Regions from separate parts of the Microtetraspora sp. AC03309 genome, predicted to be linked through region 1. Evidence: riboswitches for the same ligand, from Rfam matches in the RefSeq annotation. Region 1 holds a riboswitch; the other holds the start of a gene.
The links. Region 1 has a riboswitch for S-adenosylmethionine ahead of IMZ11_RS23475 (aminotransferase class V-fold PLP-dependent enzyme). Riboswitches for the same ligand answer to the same signal wherever they lie in the genome.
Positions count from the first base shown of each region.

Region 1 (7,351 bases):
CTCACCGCGTACGGCCTCGGAGACCAGAGGCTGCTGGCCGGTCGAGTCCTCGCCGAGCCACAGGACCGTGGGGTGGAACTGGACGAACTCGATGTCCCTGACGACGGCCCCGGCGCGCAGCGCGAGGGCGACGCCGTCGCCGGTGGACACGACCGGGTTGGTGGTGGAGGCGTAGACCTGGCCCATGCCGCCGCTCGCCAGGACGACGGCGCTCGCCCGCGCGGCGCCGACGCCGTCCCGCGCTCCCTCGCCCATGACGTGCAGCGTCACGCCGCAGGCCCGGCCGGCGCCGTCCCTGAGCAGGTCGAGCGCGAGGGCGTGCTCGATGACCTCGATGCGGGGTTCCGCCACGGCGGCCGCGACGAGGGCGCGCTGGACCTCGGCGCCGGTGGCGTCACCTCCCGCGTGGACGATGCGGTTGCGGCGGTGGCCGCCCTCGCGGGTGAGTTGGAGTTCGCCGCCCGCGTCACGGTCGAAGCGGGCGCCGTGGTCCATCAGCCGTCGCAGCGCGTCCGGCCCCTCGGTGACGAGGACGCGTACGGCCTCCTCGTCGCACAGGCCGACACCGGCGATGAGCGTGTCCCTGAGGTGCTCCCCGGGGGTGTCCTCGGGGTCGAGCACGGCCGCGATTCCGCCCTGGGCCCAGCGGGTGGACCCGGCCGACAGGGTGTCCTTGGTGACGACCAGCACCTTCCCCTGGGGGGAGAGCTCGGTGTAGCGGAGCCCCACGGTCAGCCCGGCGATGCCGGAGCCGATCACGACGACGTCGGCGTGGGCCGTCCAGCCGGGGGCGGGCGCCGTGAGCCTTCTCGGAATCGCCACCATCGGGGGTTCCCCTTTCGTCAAGATGACGATAACGGCCCCAAGGATACGCGGCCCCACGGACCCCCCACAAAACCCCCGGAGGGGATGATCTACCAGATCATGGGAGTTGTACGGCGATGTTGTCGATCAACCGGGTGTTCCCCACCTTGGCCGCCACGGCCAGGATCGCGTCGCCGTGGTGCTCCTCGCCCACGGAGGCGAACGTGGCCGGGTCCACCAGAGCCAGGTAGTCCAGCAGCAGTGGCGGGGACAACCGCGCCGCCTCGTCCAGTACGGCTCTCGCGGCGTCCACCACCCGGGCCGGGGTCGTCTGGGCGGCGCCGGCGCGCAGCGCCCTGGACAGGTGGAGCGCGGTGCCCCGGTCGGCGTGCGACAGGTAGCGGTTACGGCTGGACAGGGCCAGCCCGTCCGCTTCCCGGACCGTCGGCGCGCCGACGATCGAGACGGGCACGTTGAGGTCGCGCGCCATGCGGCGGATGAGCGCGAGCTGCTGCGCGTCCTTCTGCCCGAAGATCGCCACATCGGGCTGGACCAGGTTGAACAGCTTCAGCACGACGGTCAGCATGCCGTCGAAGTGGCCGGGGCGGAACGCGCCCTCGACCGTGGCGCCCATCGCCCCGGCGGACACCCCCACCTGGTGGCCTTCGGGGTACATCTCCTCGACCGACGGCGCGAAGACGACCCGGACGCCCTCTTCCGCGCACACCTCGAGGTCGGCGTCGAGCGTACGCGGATAGCGCGAGAAGTCCTCGGCCGGGCCGAACTGCAGGGGGTTGACGAAGATGCTCACCGCCACGTGCTCGGCATGCTCGTGGGCCAGCCTGATCAACGAGCGGTGCCCGGGGTGCAGGGCCCCCATCGTGGGGACCAGCGCGAGCCTGCCTGGGCCGATCGCTTCCCTCGCCTTGGCGAGCTCGGTGCGGTCACCCGCGACGATCACGTCCATATGTTCCCTCCCAGCGCGTCCAGGAGGCGCTCCGCGGTCTCGGGCTTGAGCAGCCCGGCGGCGAGCGCCCGGTCCGCGGTGAGCCTAGCGAGGGCGACGTAGGCGTCCGCCGCTTCGGGTGCCGCGAGGATCAAGGCGTCCACGTGTTTGCGCACGGTGCCGGCGTCGCCGCGGACGACGGGACCGGTCAACCCGGCGATGCCGAGGCGCAGCACGTTGTCCAGCGCGGCCCCGAGCAGCGGGCCCAGCATCCGGCCGGGCTGCTCGACGCCGATCTTGCTCAGTAGCTCCTGCGACTCGGCGATCAGGGTGACCATGTGGTTGGCGGCCCCGGCGATGGCGGCGTGGTAGAGCGCGCGGTCCTGGTCGGCGATCCAGACCGGCTCCGCCCCCATCTCGATGACGAGCGCCTCGGCGACCGGGCGCAGCATCACCGGGGCGGTCACGCCGAACGACGCGCCGGTGAGCCGGGACAGGTCGTCCTCCCTGCCGGTGAACGTCATGACCGGGTGCAGCGCCAGAGGCAGCGCCCCGGCCTCCGCCGCCGGTTCGAGCACGGCGAGGCCGTACGCGCCGCTGGCGTGGACCAGGAGCTTGCCGCGCAGGTCGGCCCCGGTCGCGGCCAGGCCGGAGACCAGGCCGGGCAGCACGTCGTCCGGCACGGTGAGCAGCACCAGGTCGGACTTCCCGATCACGTCTTCCGGCCGGCTCAGCTCGACGCCGAGCCGCTCGATCGCCCGCCGCCTGGACGAATCGGAGACCCCGCTGGCTGCCACCACCCTGTGGCCGGCCTGGGCGAGCGCCGCTCCGAGAACCGAGCCGACGCGACCCGCGCCGAGCACCCCCACGGCAAGCCGCGCGGGGCGGTCACCTGTATCCATGACGCCTCCCTTCGGCCCAGCGTAACGGCGGCGGGCATCGCTCCGCCGCCGCTACTCGACAGGCGGGATCTTGCCCTGATCGGAGGCCGTCTAATACCGCCGCCGTTCCTCGGTAACGTCGGTCGATGTGTGGGTCACCTGGCGGGAAGCGACACGGCGGGCACTGTACGGCGACGGCGGCTTCTACCTGAGAGAACGGCCGGTCCGGCACTTCCGCACGTCGGTGCACGCGTCACCGGCCTTCGCCGAGGCGGTGCTGCGCCTGCTCGGCGAGGTCGACACCGCGCTCGGGCGGCCTCCGGTCCTCGACCTGGTCGACATGGGCGCGGGGGACGGCATGCTCGCCGTGTCCGTGCTGGAGCTCGCCCCGCCCGAGCTCGCGGACCGGCTGCGCGTCACCGCGGTCGATCTGTCGTCGCGGCCGGAAGGTGTGGACGAGCGCGTGGCATGGGCGCCGGCCGTACCGGACGAGGTCCATGGGCTGATCTTCGCCAACGAGTGGCTCGACAACGTGCCGGTGGACGTCGTGGAGCGGACTCCCGGCGGACCGCGGCTGCTCCTGGTGGACCCCGCGACCGGCGAGGAACGACCGGGACCGGGACCGGACGAGCGGGATCTCGCCTGGCTGGAGCGGTGGTGGCCGCTGCGGGCCGTGGGCGACCGCGCCGAGATCGGCCGTCCCCGCGACGAGGCCTGGGCGTCGCTGATCGTACGGCTCGCGCGCGGCACCGCGGTCGCCGTGGATTATGCACACCCTGTGGACGACCGGCCGGGCGGCGGGAGCCTCGTGGGCTACCGGAACGGCGCGGCCGTACCTCCCGTGCCGGACGGGTCGTGCGACATCACGGCGCACGTGGCCCTGGACGCCTGCGCCGCGGCGGGCGAGCGGGCAGGCGCGCGGGGCACGACGCTGACGACGCAGCGGGAGGCCCTGCGGCGGCTGGGCGTCGGCGGAGCCCGGCCGCCGCTCGCTCTCGCGCACACCGACCCGCGCGGCTACCTCAGGGCCCTGGGGCGCGCCTCGGAGGAGGCCGAGCTGATCGATCCGGCCGGGCTCGGGAGGTTCGGCTGGCTCAGCCAGTCACGGTGACCCGCAGCGACTCCAGGCCGCGGATGATGTAACCCGGCTTCCAGAAGGGCTCCTCGACGAGTTCCAGCTTCGGGGCGGCGTCGAGCAGCGCGGTGAAGGACTCCACCAGCTCGACCCGCGCGAGCGGGGCACCGAGGCAGAAGTGGATGCCCGCGCCGAAGGAGATGTGCGGGTTGTCCACACGCCCGACGTCCAGGCGGTCCGGGTCGGGGAAGACCTCCGGATCGCGGTTGGCCGAGCCGAAGAGCAGCCCGATCTCCACGCCGCGGGGGATCGTCACCCCGCCGACCTCGATGTCCTCGAGGACCCAGCGCTCGAACATCTGCAGCGGGGTGTCCCACCGCAGCAGTTCCTCGATGGCCGTGGGCATCAGCGTGCGGTCGTTCCTGAGCCGCTCCAGCTCGGCCGGGTTGCGGAACAGCGACCACCAGCCGTTGCCGGTGACGTTCACGGTGGCCTCGTGGCCGGCGTTGAGCAGCAGCACGCAGGTGCCGATCAGCTCGTCCTCGGTCAGCCGGTCGCCGTCGTCCACGACCTGCGCGAGGGCGGTGATGAGGTCGTCTCCCGGCTGGTCCTTACGGGATCTGGCCAGCTCGCGCAGGTATTCGGCGAACTCCGCCGCCGCCCGCACGGCCGTGTGCTGCGCGTCGAGCGAGGGGTTGAGCTCGTACATGCCGCAGATGTCGGCGGACCACGGGCGCAGCAGGTGCCGGTCGGCCTCGGGCACGCCCAACATTTCGGCGATCACGGTCACCGGGAGCGGCTCGGCCACCTCGGCGAGCAGGTCGCCGCCGCCGCGCTCGACCAGCCCGTCGGCCAGCTCCCTGGCGATCCTGCGCACGCGGGGGCGGAGCGACTCCACCATCCGGGGCGTGAACGCCTTGGACACCAGGCGGCGCAGGCGGGTGTGGACGGGCGGCTCGACGTCGAGCATGCCGGCCCTGACCACCCTCCAGAAGGGTTCCTGGAACTCCGGCTCGGGTTCCCTGCCGAACGCCTCGTGCGAGGCCGTGTGGAGGTAGGAGCGGCCCAGCCGCCGATCGCGCAGCAGCGCGTTCACGTCGGCGTGACGGGCGATCAGCCACTGGCCGGTCGGCTCGAAGAAACTGACCGGGTCGTTCTCCCGCAGATCGGCGTAGACGCCGTACGGGTGGGCCACGAACTCGGGATTCCAAGGATCAAACTTCACAAACCAACCATACGAAGCATTTTGCCTGGTCGCATCACCTGAACCACCAGTACGGACATCACATTTCGGGCAACTGACGGCTTGCGGCGCCGGGGAGGGAGTGGGCTATAGTGCCGCACAGGTCATGAGTGCCAGCGCACAGCCCCGGCTTGCTGGCCGGCAACCCTCGCGTCCGCGGCGGGGTGCCCCGGGTGAGGACCAGGTCCGGCGCGAGGCGCGCCGGGCAAGCGCGGGCTCCGCCGGTATGACGCCATGGCCGGGGTCCCTGACCTCAGGAGGCCGTCGTGTCCGTTCTCTCGCTGTCCACCCTCTCCCCCGCCGCCGCCAACGAACGGCCGATCCCCGCCGTCCTGGGCGCCGACCTCGAGGTGCCGGTCAAGGGCGGGCGGCTGGTGCCGTACGCGAACCTGGACTACGCGGCGAGCGCGCCCTGTCTGGAGCCGGTGAGCGCCGCCGTCACCGCGGCGCTGCCGGCCTACTCCAGCGTGCACCGCGGCGCCGGATACGCCTCCCAGCTCACGACGGCCCGGTACGAGCAGGCGAGGCACACCGTCCGGGCCTTCGTGGGCGCCCGCACGGACGACGCGGTGGTCTTCACCCGCAACACGACCGACGCGATGAACCTGCTGGCCCGCAGCCTGCCCGAGGGCACCACCACCGTCGTGTTCGACACCGAGCACCACGCCTCGCTGCTGCCCTGGCCCGACGCCGTACGGCTCGCGCCCCCGGCCTTCCCCGGCGAGGCGATCAGGGCCGTGGACGAGACGCTGGCCGGGATCGAGGGACCGGCCCTCCTGGTCGTCACGGCCGCCTCCAACGTGACCGGCGAGCTGTGGCCGATCGCGGGGCTCGCGCACGTGGCGCACCGGCACGGCGCCCGCGTCGTGGTGGACGCCGCCCAGCTCGTCCCGCACCGGCGGCTCAACCTGGCCGCGCTCGACCTCGACTACGTGGCGTTCTCCGGGCACAAGCTGTACGCGCCGTTCGGCTCCGGAGCCCTGGTCGGGCGGGCCGACTGGCTCGCGGAGGCCGCGCCGTACCTGCTGGGCGGCGGCGCGGTGACCTCGGTCGGCGCGGACGGCGAGGAGACGTCGTGGAGCGACGACCCCGAGGTGCGCCACGAGGCCGGTACCCCGAACGTGCTGGGGGCGGTCGCCCTCGCCGCGGCCTGCGACGCGCTGGCCGCGACCGGCTGGACGGCCCTGGTCCGCGAGGAGGAGCGGCTGGTGGCCCGCCTGCGCGCGGGGATCGCCGGGATCGAGGGTGTGCGCGAGCTGTCCCTCTGGGGGCCGGACCACCCCAGGGTCGGCATCGTGTCGTTCACCGTGGACGGCCTGACGGCCCGTGAGGTCGCCGAGTCCCTGTCGGCGGACCACGGCATCGGCGTCCGGGACGGCAAGTTCTGCGCGCACCCGTTCGTACGGCACCTACTCGGGACCTCCGACGGCGGCTGCCAGGACGGCACGGCCAGCGCCGTACGCGCGTCGATCGGGATCGGCACGACCGAGGAGCACGTGGACCGGCTGATCGGCGCTCTGCGGGACCTGGCCACAACCGGGGTGGGCATTTCGTCCTGAACCACCCCCCGGCGTGGGAGCATGGGCCGTATGACAGGAGAGCCTCGGGCCGAGGGGGCGTTCCGGGAACGCGTCGTGGGCATCGGGTCGGGCGCGGGAGCGGTGGCGCCCCGGGAACTGGCCACCGAGGACATGGTCCTCAACATCGGACCGCAGCACCCGTCGACGCACGGCGTGCTGCGGCTGCGTCTCACTCTGGACGCCGAGCGCATCGTCAGCGCCGAGCCGATCATCGGCTACATGCATCGGGGCGCCGAGAAGCTGTTCGAGGTGCGCGACTACCGCCAGATCATCGTCCTGGCGAACCGGCACGACTGGCTGTCGGCCTTCGCCAACGAACTGGGCGTCGTGATCGCGGTCGAGCGGATGCTCGGCATGGAGGTCCCGCGACGTGCGGTGTGGGCACGGACACTGCTGGCCGAGCTCAACCGGGTGCTCAACCACCTGATGTTCCTCGGGTCCTACCCCCTGGAGCTGGGCGCGATCACCCCGGTCTTCTACGCGTTCCGCGAGCGGGAGACCCTGCAGCACGTCATGGAGGAGATCTCCGGCGGCCGGATGCACTACATGTTCAACCGCGTCGGCGGCCTCAAGGAGGATCTGCCGCTCGGCTGGCTCGACCGCGCGGGGCAGGCCGTCGCCGACGTACGGCGCCGCCTCCCCGACATCGAGAACCTCGTCTCCGGCAACGAGATCTTCCTCGCCCGGACCAAGGGCGTCGGGGTGCTGCCCCGCGAGACGATCATGCAGTACGGCGTGAGCGGCCCGATCGCCCGCGCCTCCGGCGTCGACTTCGATCTGCGCAGGGACGAGCCCTACCTCGCGTACGGCGAGCTGCCGGTG
Region 1 covers NZ_JADDIL010000040.1:38,231-45,581, forward strand. The annotation lists gene IMZ11_RS23450 (L-aspartate oxidase) at 1-825, opposite strand, end outside; gene panC (pantoate--beta-alanine ligase) at 923-1,771, opposite strand; gene IMZ11_RS23460 (Rossmann-like and DUF2520 domain-containing protein) at 1,762-2,652, opposite strand; gene IMZ11_RS23465 (SAM-dependent methyltransferase) at 2,780-3,742, shown strand; gene IMZ11_RS23470 (cytochrome P450) at 3,726-4,931, opposite strand; SAM riboswitch class IV at 5,052-5,167, shown strand; gene IMZ11_RS23475 (aminotransferase class V-fold PLP-dependent enzyme) at 5,216-6,508, shown strand; gene IMZ11_RS23480 (NADH-quinone oxidoreductase subunit D) at 6,539-7,351, shown strand, end outside.

Region 2 (7,351 bases), on a different contig from region 1:
GGCGACTTCCTTGACGAGCTCGGCCCCGATCTTCTCCCACGGGTCCTCGAGCTCGATCTCCTTGGCGATGGAGACACCGTCGTTGGTGATCGTGGGGGCGCCCCACTTCTTCTCCAGCACGACGTTGCGGCCCTTGGGGCCGAGAGTCACCTTCACGGCGTCAGCGAGCTGGTTCATACCGCGCTCGAGACCGCGCCGGGCGTCCTCGTCAAACGCGATCATTTTGGCTGCCATAAGGCTAGACCTCCCAGTTGCAGGGTGGCTTGCGAGGACCGAGCCGACGCCCGCGACGGCGTCTGGGCCCGCATTCCCTTCGCCGGCCCCATCGCCTCGATCCTGGTGTTTCTGTCACTCTCGACATCAGAGTGCCAACGAACTGTTTAGCACTCTACCCAGGCGAGTGCAAGCCGCAACGGGTCTGAGCTGGAAGCATCACTCTTTTCGCACGTCCGGCATCATGGATCTACCCGTGCCGTACCTGGCGGACTCGGCGGACTCGGCGGACGCGCGCCGGAACGCGAAGGCCCGGCTCGCCCCACGCGAACCGGGCCCCAGGCCGACGCTCCACGAAGCGCCGTCAGATGCCGTTCCAGGATCAAACGACGGTCCGTACGCCTTCCGCCTGCGGGCCCTTCTGACCCTGCGTGATGTCGAACTCCACCCGTTGCCCCTGCTCAAGGGCCTTGTAACCGTCCATCATGATTGCCGAGTAATGGACGAACACGTCCTTACCACCGTCTACCGCGATGAAGCCGTAGCCCTTGTCCGCGTTGAACCACTTGACGGTGCCCTGCGCCACTTCCGACTCCTCTTGCTGGGCTGGAGATCACGCCCATTCCCGCGCGATCCGTAACAGCTGATCTCAATGCAGACGCCCGAGACCAGTGCCGACCGCCGATACCGAAGAGGCCCCCGGTTACGTCGATCGTCCTCGACCATACCCGTGTCAAGCCGTAGGGCAACAGAGTCAATCCCCAAACTACTTCTTGGCGTTCGCCCAAAGCAGGATCAGGAGAATATTCGGTTAACGATTAGTTAGTTGAGAATTGCACCACATGCCCTGATGTCCAGATAAACGGCCATTAGCCAGAACCCCACGTCAACATGCGAACACCCACGTACCCGGCCTGGGTACGTGGGTGTCGTGGGCTCGCGAGGGGTCAGCCGCCGGCCACCGCCGGGATCACCGAGATCTGGACGCCATCGGGAGTGGGGGTGTCCAGACCCTCCACGAAACGGACATCCTCTTCCCCGACATAGACGTTGACAAAACGCCGAATCTTGCCCGTTTCATCGAGGATCCGCGCGCCGATGCCGGGATAGTCGGCGTCCAGCTTCTGCAGGACCTCGCGCAGCGTTCCGCCTTCACCGGACACCTCGGCGGCTCCCCCCGTGTATGTACGAAGAATCGTCGGAATCCGTACAGAAACGCTCATTTTTCGCTCACTTTCGTTGCTTCGTTGGTAAACGCGGTCAGTTGGCGAAAGCCGTACGGAATGCCGCGAGAGAGGGGCGGATGACGGCCGCGGGCCGGGCCTCGGCCGCGACGGCGTCCAGGGTCTTCAGGCCGTCTCCGGTGTTGAGCACGACCGTCTCGGCCTCCGGGTCGAGCGCGCCGCTCTCGGTGAGCTTGCGCAGCACGCCGACGGTCACCCCGCCCGCCGTCTCGGCGAAGATGCCCTCGGTCCGGGCGAGCAGCCGGATCGCGTCGACCACCTCGCGGTCGTTCACGTCCTCCACCGCGCCGCCGGTGCGCCGCGCGATGTCCAGCACGTACGGCCCGTCGGCCGGGTTCCCGATCGCCAGCGACTTGGCGATCGTGTCCGGCTTGACCGGCTGGACCACGTCGTGACCCGCCTTGTACGCGCTGGAGACCGGCGAGCAGCCCTCGGCCTGCGCACCGAAGATCTTGTACGGCTTTTCCTCGACCAGACCCAGCTTGATCAGCTCGCGGAAACCCTTGTCGATCTTGGTGAGCTGGGAGCCGGAGGCCACCGGGATGACGATCTGGTCGGGGATCCGCCAGCCGAGCTGCTCGGCGATCTCATAGGCCAGCGTCTTGGAGCCCTCGGCGTAGTACGGGCGGAGGTTGACGTTGACGAAACCCCACTTCTCGCCCAGCTCGTCACCGATGAGCTCGGAGCAGAACCGGTTGACCTCGTCGTAGGTGCCGTCGATCGCGACCAGGCGGCCGCCGTACACCGAGGCCATGGTGATCTTGGCCTCTTCGAGGTTGGAAGGGATGAACACGCACGAGTCGAGCCCCGCGCGAGCGGCGGCCGCGCCGACCGCTCCGGCGAGGTTGCCCGTGGAGGAGCAGGACAGTGTGTGGAAGCCGAAGTTCCGCGCGGCCTCCAGGGCGATCGCCACCACGCGGTCCTTGAAGGAGTGGGTGGGGTTGCCCGAGTCGTCCTTGATGTACAGCGAGCGGAGGCCCAGCTCGCCGGCCAGGTTGTCGGCCTTGACCAGCTTGGTCCAGCCGGGCTGGAGGTTGGGCCGGGTCTCGACGTTCCCCGGAACGGGGAGGAGCTTGCTGTACCGCCAGATGTTGGTCGGACCGGCCGCGATCTCCTCGCGGGTCACCGGACCGAAGTCGTACGCCACCTCGAGTGGCCCGAAACACTCGATACACGCGAAGATCGGGCCGAGGTCATAGCGGGTGCCGCACTCACGACAGGACAGAGCCGAGGCGGGGCCGAAGTCGAGAGCGGAGTTTGCAGTGCTTGCGAGCGCCATGAAGCGAGGCCTTTCCCTCATCTTCGCTCGTGGCCACCCTGGTCACGAGCCGGAATTGGCACCTGTCCCGGCCGGCCTCGTGGTCACGAGTACGGGCACCGGGAGGGTTGCCGGGGCTTCGCAGGGCCGGTCCCTCCACCCCTCTGGATGAGCAATATTCAGTTGTTCCCTGGCGGGCATGCCGCAGGGCGTATCCCAAAGATCATCGGCGGGACACTCCCTAGCACTGTACCTTGTCGTCCCAGGTGTCCGATCCGACGTCTCATTATTCGAGATGAAATCGCATTACCAGGTAAGACGATCAGCCGTATGCCTCGCCCAGGGCCGTCTGCACGTACTTGCGCGCCTGATGGATGCGCGACTTGGCGGTGCCGAGCGGGATGCCCAGCTGATCGGCCACCTCGGTGTAGTCCAGCTGGCAGATGTCGCGCAGCACCAGCGCCTGGGCGAGGTCGGGCTTCTCCGCCTCCAACGCCTCCATCGCGTCCAGCAGGTCGAGCCGCGATCCGGCGATGACGCTGACCCGGCGCGGATCGGGACGCTGCTCGGGCAGCTCCTCCGCCTGCTCGGACGCCCGGCGCTTCAGCGACCGGTAGGTGGTGCGGGCGCAGTTGGCGGTCACGATGTGCAGCCAGGTGCTGAACTTGGCCCGCCCCTCGAACCTGCCGATGTTGCGCGCGACCGCGAGGAGGGTGTCCTGGGCCGCCTCCTCGGCGTCCTGCCGGTAGGGCAGCAGCCGTTCACAGTGCCGCAGCACGTGCGGCTCGATCATGCGCAGCAGCTCGCCGAGAGAGCGGTGATCGCCCTGGGCGGCCGATCGGGCCAGTTCCTCGGTCGTCTCGTCCAGTGCCATCTCTGATCTCATCCCGCCTCGCCGGGGCACCCGCGGTTCCCTGACATCCTATTGGCGACGGTCAGGATTTATTACTCTTCCGGAATGCGCGCCCTCACAGTAACGGGAGCCGGATCATGAGCAGCAACGTGCTGATCGCCTCCAATCGGGGGCCGGTCTCGTTCACCCTGTCCGACGACGGCGCGCTCACCATGCGGCGCGGCGGCGGCGGCCTCGTCTCCGGGCTGTCCGAGGCGTTCAAGGACTCCGACATGCTCTGGGTCTGCGCGGCCCTCTCCGACGGCGACCGCAGTGCCGCACGGCTCGCGCCGGGCGGCCGGCTGGACCAGGCGGGCTACGACACGGGACGGCTACGGATGCTCGACATCCCTCCGGCGACCTTCCACCGGGCCTACAACGCGGTCGCCAACTCGACCCTGTGGTTCGTCAACCACCTGCTCTACAACACCCCGACCATGCCGCACTTCGACACGCGCTTCCGCCGCGAGTGGGCGTCCTACCAGGAGTACAACGGGGCGTTCGCGCTCGCGCTCGCCGAGGAGGCCGCGCACGGCGCCAAGGTGATGATCCAGGACTACCACCTCACCCTGGCTCCGGCCATGCTGCGGGTCGAGCGGCCCGACGTGCGGATCGCGCACTTCTCGCACACGCCCTGGGCCCCGCCCGAGTACTTCTCGCTCCTGCCCGACGACGTCGCCGCCGAGGTGCTGTCGGGCATCCTCGGCGCGGACCACGCCGGGTTCCTCACGTCCCGCTGGGCCGCCGCGTTCATGGACTGCTGCGCCGCCATCCTGGGCGCGCGGGTCGACCGGGCCGGCCGTACGGTCACCTACGAGGGCAGGACCACCCGCGTCGGCGTACACGGGCTCGGAGTGGACGGGGACGCCCTCCGCGCCAGGGCCGCCGAGCCGGACGTCGAGGCGCGCATGACCGCGCTCAAGGAGCAGGTCGGCGACCGGCGGCTGATCGTCCGCATCGACCGGACCGAGCTGTCCAAGAACATCGTCCGCGGCCTGATGGCCTACCGGGAGTTCCTGGCCGACCACCCCGAGTGGCACGGCAGGGTGGTCCACCTCGCCTTCGCCTACCCGTCGCGGCACGACCTGCCCGAATACCGTGAGTACACGGCGGCGGTGCAGCGGTGCGCCAAGGAGATCGAGGACGCCTACGCCACCGAGGAGTGGGACCCGCTCATCCTCAACGTGCACGACGACTATCCCCGCTCCCTCGCGGCGTACCGACTGGCCGACGTGCTGCTGGTCAACCCGATACGCGACGGCATGAACCTCGTCGCCAAGGAGGGGCCGATCCTGTCGCCCCGGTGCGCGCTCGTGCTCTCCCGCGAGGCGGGCGCCGCCACGGAACTCGGAGCGGACTCCCTGCTGGTCAACCCCTTCGACGTCTCGGGTACGGCGGCCGCCCTGCACGAGGCGCTGATCATGCCGGAGGACGAGCGGGCGGAGCGGTGCGCGCGGTTGCGCGTCGCGGCCACCGCGCTCCCTCCGCGGCGGTGGCTCGCGGAGCAGCTCGCCGCACTCTCCTGACCATGCCGCGGCGTCCCGCCGCGGCCCGATGGACCGGCGGGGACCCACGCGTTCGCACGCCTGTCTGACCTCAGGGTGATCTCTCCTGAATGAGGTCCGGTGATAGCGTCTGCGCTAGTTTGCGCTTCAGCACGGGGGACGAGCTTGACCACGACCGTCGCGGCCGCCAGGCTCACCAGGGATCGGCCGACCTGGCTGATCTACCTCCAGCTCGCGACCTTCGCGACGTACCTGTACGCGCTCTCCGCCGCGCTTCCCACCCTGCGTGCCGAGCTCGGCGTCTCCCAGGCCGTCGCGGGCCTGCACGGCACCGCGATGGCGGTAGGGGCGATCGTCACCGGCCTCGCCCTGCCCACACTGACCAGGCGCTTCGGACGCCGCACCATCACTTGGGCCGGGCTTGTCGGCATGAACGCGGGCATGCTCACCGTCGCGCTCGGCCACGCGCTTCCGTTCACGCTGAGCGGCTACTTCCTCGCCAGCGGATCGGCCTCCATGGCCCTCTACGTGTCGATGGCCGTCCTGAGCGACCACCACGGCCTCGCCGGGCCCGCCGCGATCAGCGAGTCCAACGCCGTCGGAGTGAGCGCCGGCATCGCGGCCTCGTACGTCTTCAGCCTGGCCGCCGGGTCGGTACTCGGCTGGCGGTCGGCGCTCTACATCCCGATCGTCGCCACCGCCGTCCTCGCGCTCACGATGGGCAGGGTCTGGGTGCCCGACCCGCAGCAGGCCGCGGTCGCCGTCTCCGGCCCCGCCAAGGCGCCCTACGGGTGGCGCTTCCATGTGGCCGGGGCGGTGCTGCTGTGCTGCGTGGCACTGGAGTTCACGTTCAATCTGTGGGCGGCCGAGCTGTTCGCCCAGCGGACCGGGCTCACGGCGGCCACCGCGGCGACCGGGCTGTCCGCGATGCTCGGTGGGATGGCCGTCGGCCGGTTCGGCGGCGCCAGGCTGGCTCTGCGCCTTCCTCCGTCGACGGTGCTTCTCGGCGCGCTGGCCGTGACTCTGGCCGGGTGGGCGATCTTCTGGACCAGCGCCTCGGTGCCGCTCGGCTACGTCGGCCTCGCGCTCAGCGGGCTCGGCATCTCCGTCCACTTCCCGCTCGCGCTGGCCAGGATCATCGACGCCTCCGGCGGCAGGCCGGACCGGGCGTCCGGCGCCGCCTCCATCTGGGCGGGCGTGGGGTCGGGCGCCGGGCCGTTCGTTCTCGGCGCCCTGGGCGACGGGTTCGGCACCCACGCCGCGTTCCTGCTCGTGCCCGCGCTGATCGGGCTCGCCGTCGGCGGGATCATCAGCTCCAGGTCGCGTACTTGAGGACCGTCGAGAGGCCCTGCGTGTTCCACTGGTCCACGACCAGGATCTTCGACTTCGGCAGGTACCACTCACGCTGGGTGAAGCGGCCCTTCACCTTGCCGCTGTTCAGGCTGACGCAGTTGGCCGACCAGGCGCGGTAGTACGCCTTGTGCCCGGGGCCGATCTGGCGCAGCCCCTTGGCCGTGAGCGTCATCTGGCCGGTCGAGAGGTTCGCGTCGTACACGCAGGGGCCGACGTCGGTGGCCGGGTAGAACGGGCCTTCCGGCGTGTACGCCTGGAACACCTCGTGCCCGATCTCGATCGCGCTCGGGCCCAGCACCCAGAAGCTGCGGCAACCGGAGTCACGGAACCCGAAGATCTCGTCGTTAACGGTCGGGCACGAACCCGTCACCACACGGGTCCAGTCCTTGCTGATCTTGTAGACCTTCCAGGACTTGGGAACGATCAGGTTCAGTCCGGCACGCAGCCGGAGGATCTTGGTGTCGGAAGCGGAAGTGGAAGCGGAAGCGGCGGCCGGGGTCGCCAGGACGGCGAGGCCGGCCACCGCAGCCATGATCGTCTTCTTCATGGCGGAATCGTATGGTCGTGAAGTTGTAAACGACTTGCGGGAGACCGCACGCGCCCTTCCGTACGCATGCCGTGGCCCGGCCGGGCCGTTCGGGAATCGCCTGTGGCCGGCTGTAGCGGGTTCAGGCGCCGGCCGGGGAGATCGTCGCGACCAGGGAGCGCAGGAGCCGTACGACGCCCTCGGGGCCGTCCACGACGGCGTCGGCGTGCTCGACCAGCCGGGTGACCTCCGCGGAGCCGCTGCACACGCGCACTCCCGGCAGGCCGGAGGTCGCCACCGCGTCGAAGGCCGCGATGTCGCCGAGATCGTCGCCGAAGAACATGACGGACCTGGCCGACC
Region 2 covers NZ_JADDIL010000026.1:24,710-32,060, reverse strand. The annotation lists gene groL (chaperonin GroEL) at 1-234, opposite strand, end outside; gene IMZ11_RS17455 (cold-shock protein) at 596-799, opposite strand; gene IMZ11_RS17450 (MoaD/ThiS family protein) at 1,161-1,436, opposite strand; gene thrC (threonine synthase) at 1,474-2,736, opposite strand; SAM riboswitch class I at 2,751-2,890, opposite strand; gene IMZ11_RS17440 (RNA polymerase sigma factor) at 3,038-3,589, opposite strand; gene IMZ11_RS17435 (trehalose-6-phosphate synthase) at 3,706-5,133, shown strand; gene IMZ11_RS17430 (sugar MFS transporter) at 5,278-6,444, shown strand; gene IMZ11_RS17425 (hypothetical protein) at 6,422-7,012, opposite strand; gene otsB (trehalose-phosphatase) at 7,134-7,351, opposite strand, start outside.
Region 2: another riboswitch for S-adenosylmethionine. It lies ahead of thrC (threonine synthase); the one in region 1 lies ahead of IMZ11_RS23475 (aminotransferase class V-fold PLP-dependent enzyme).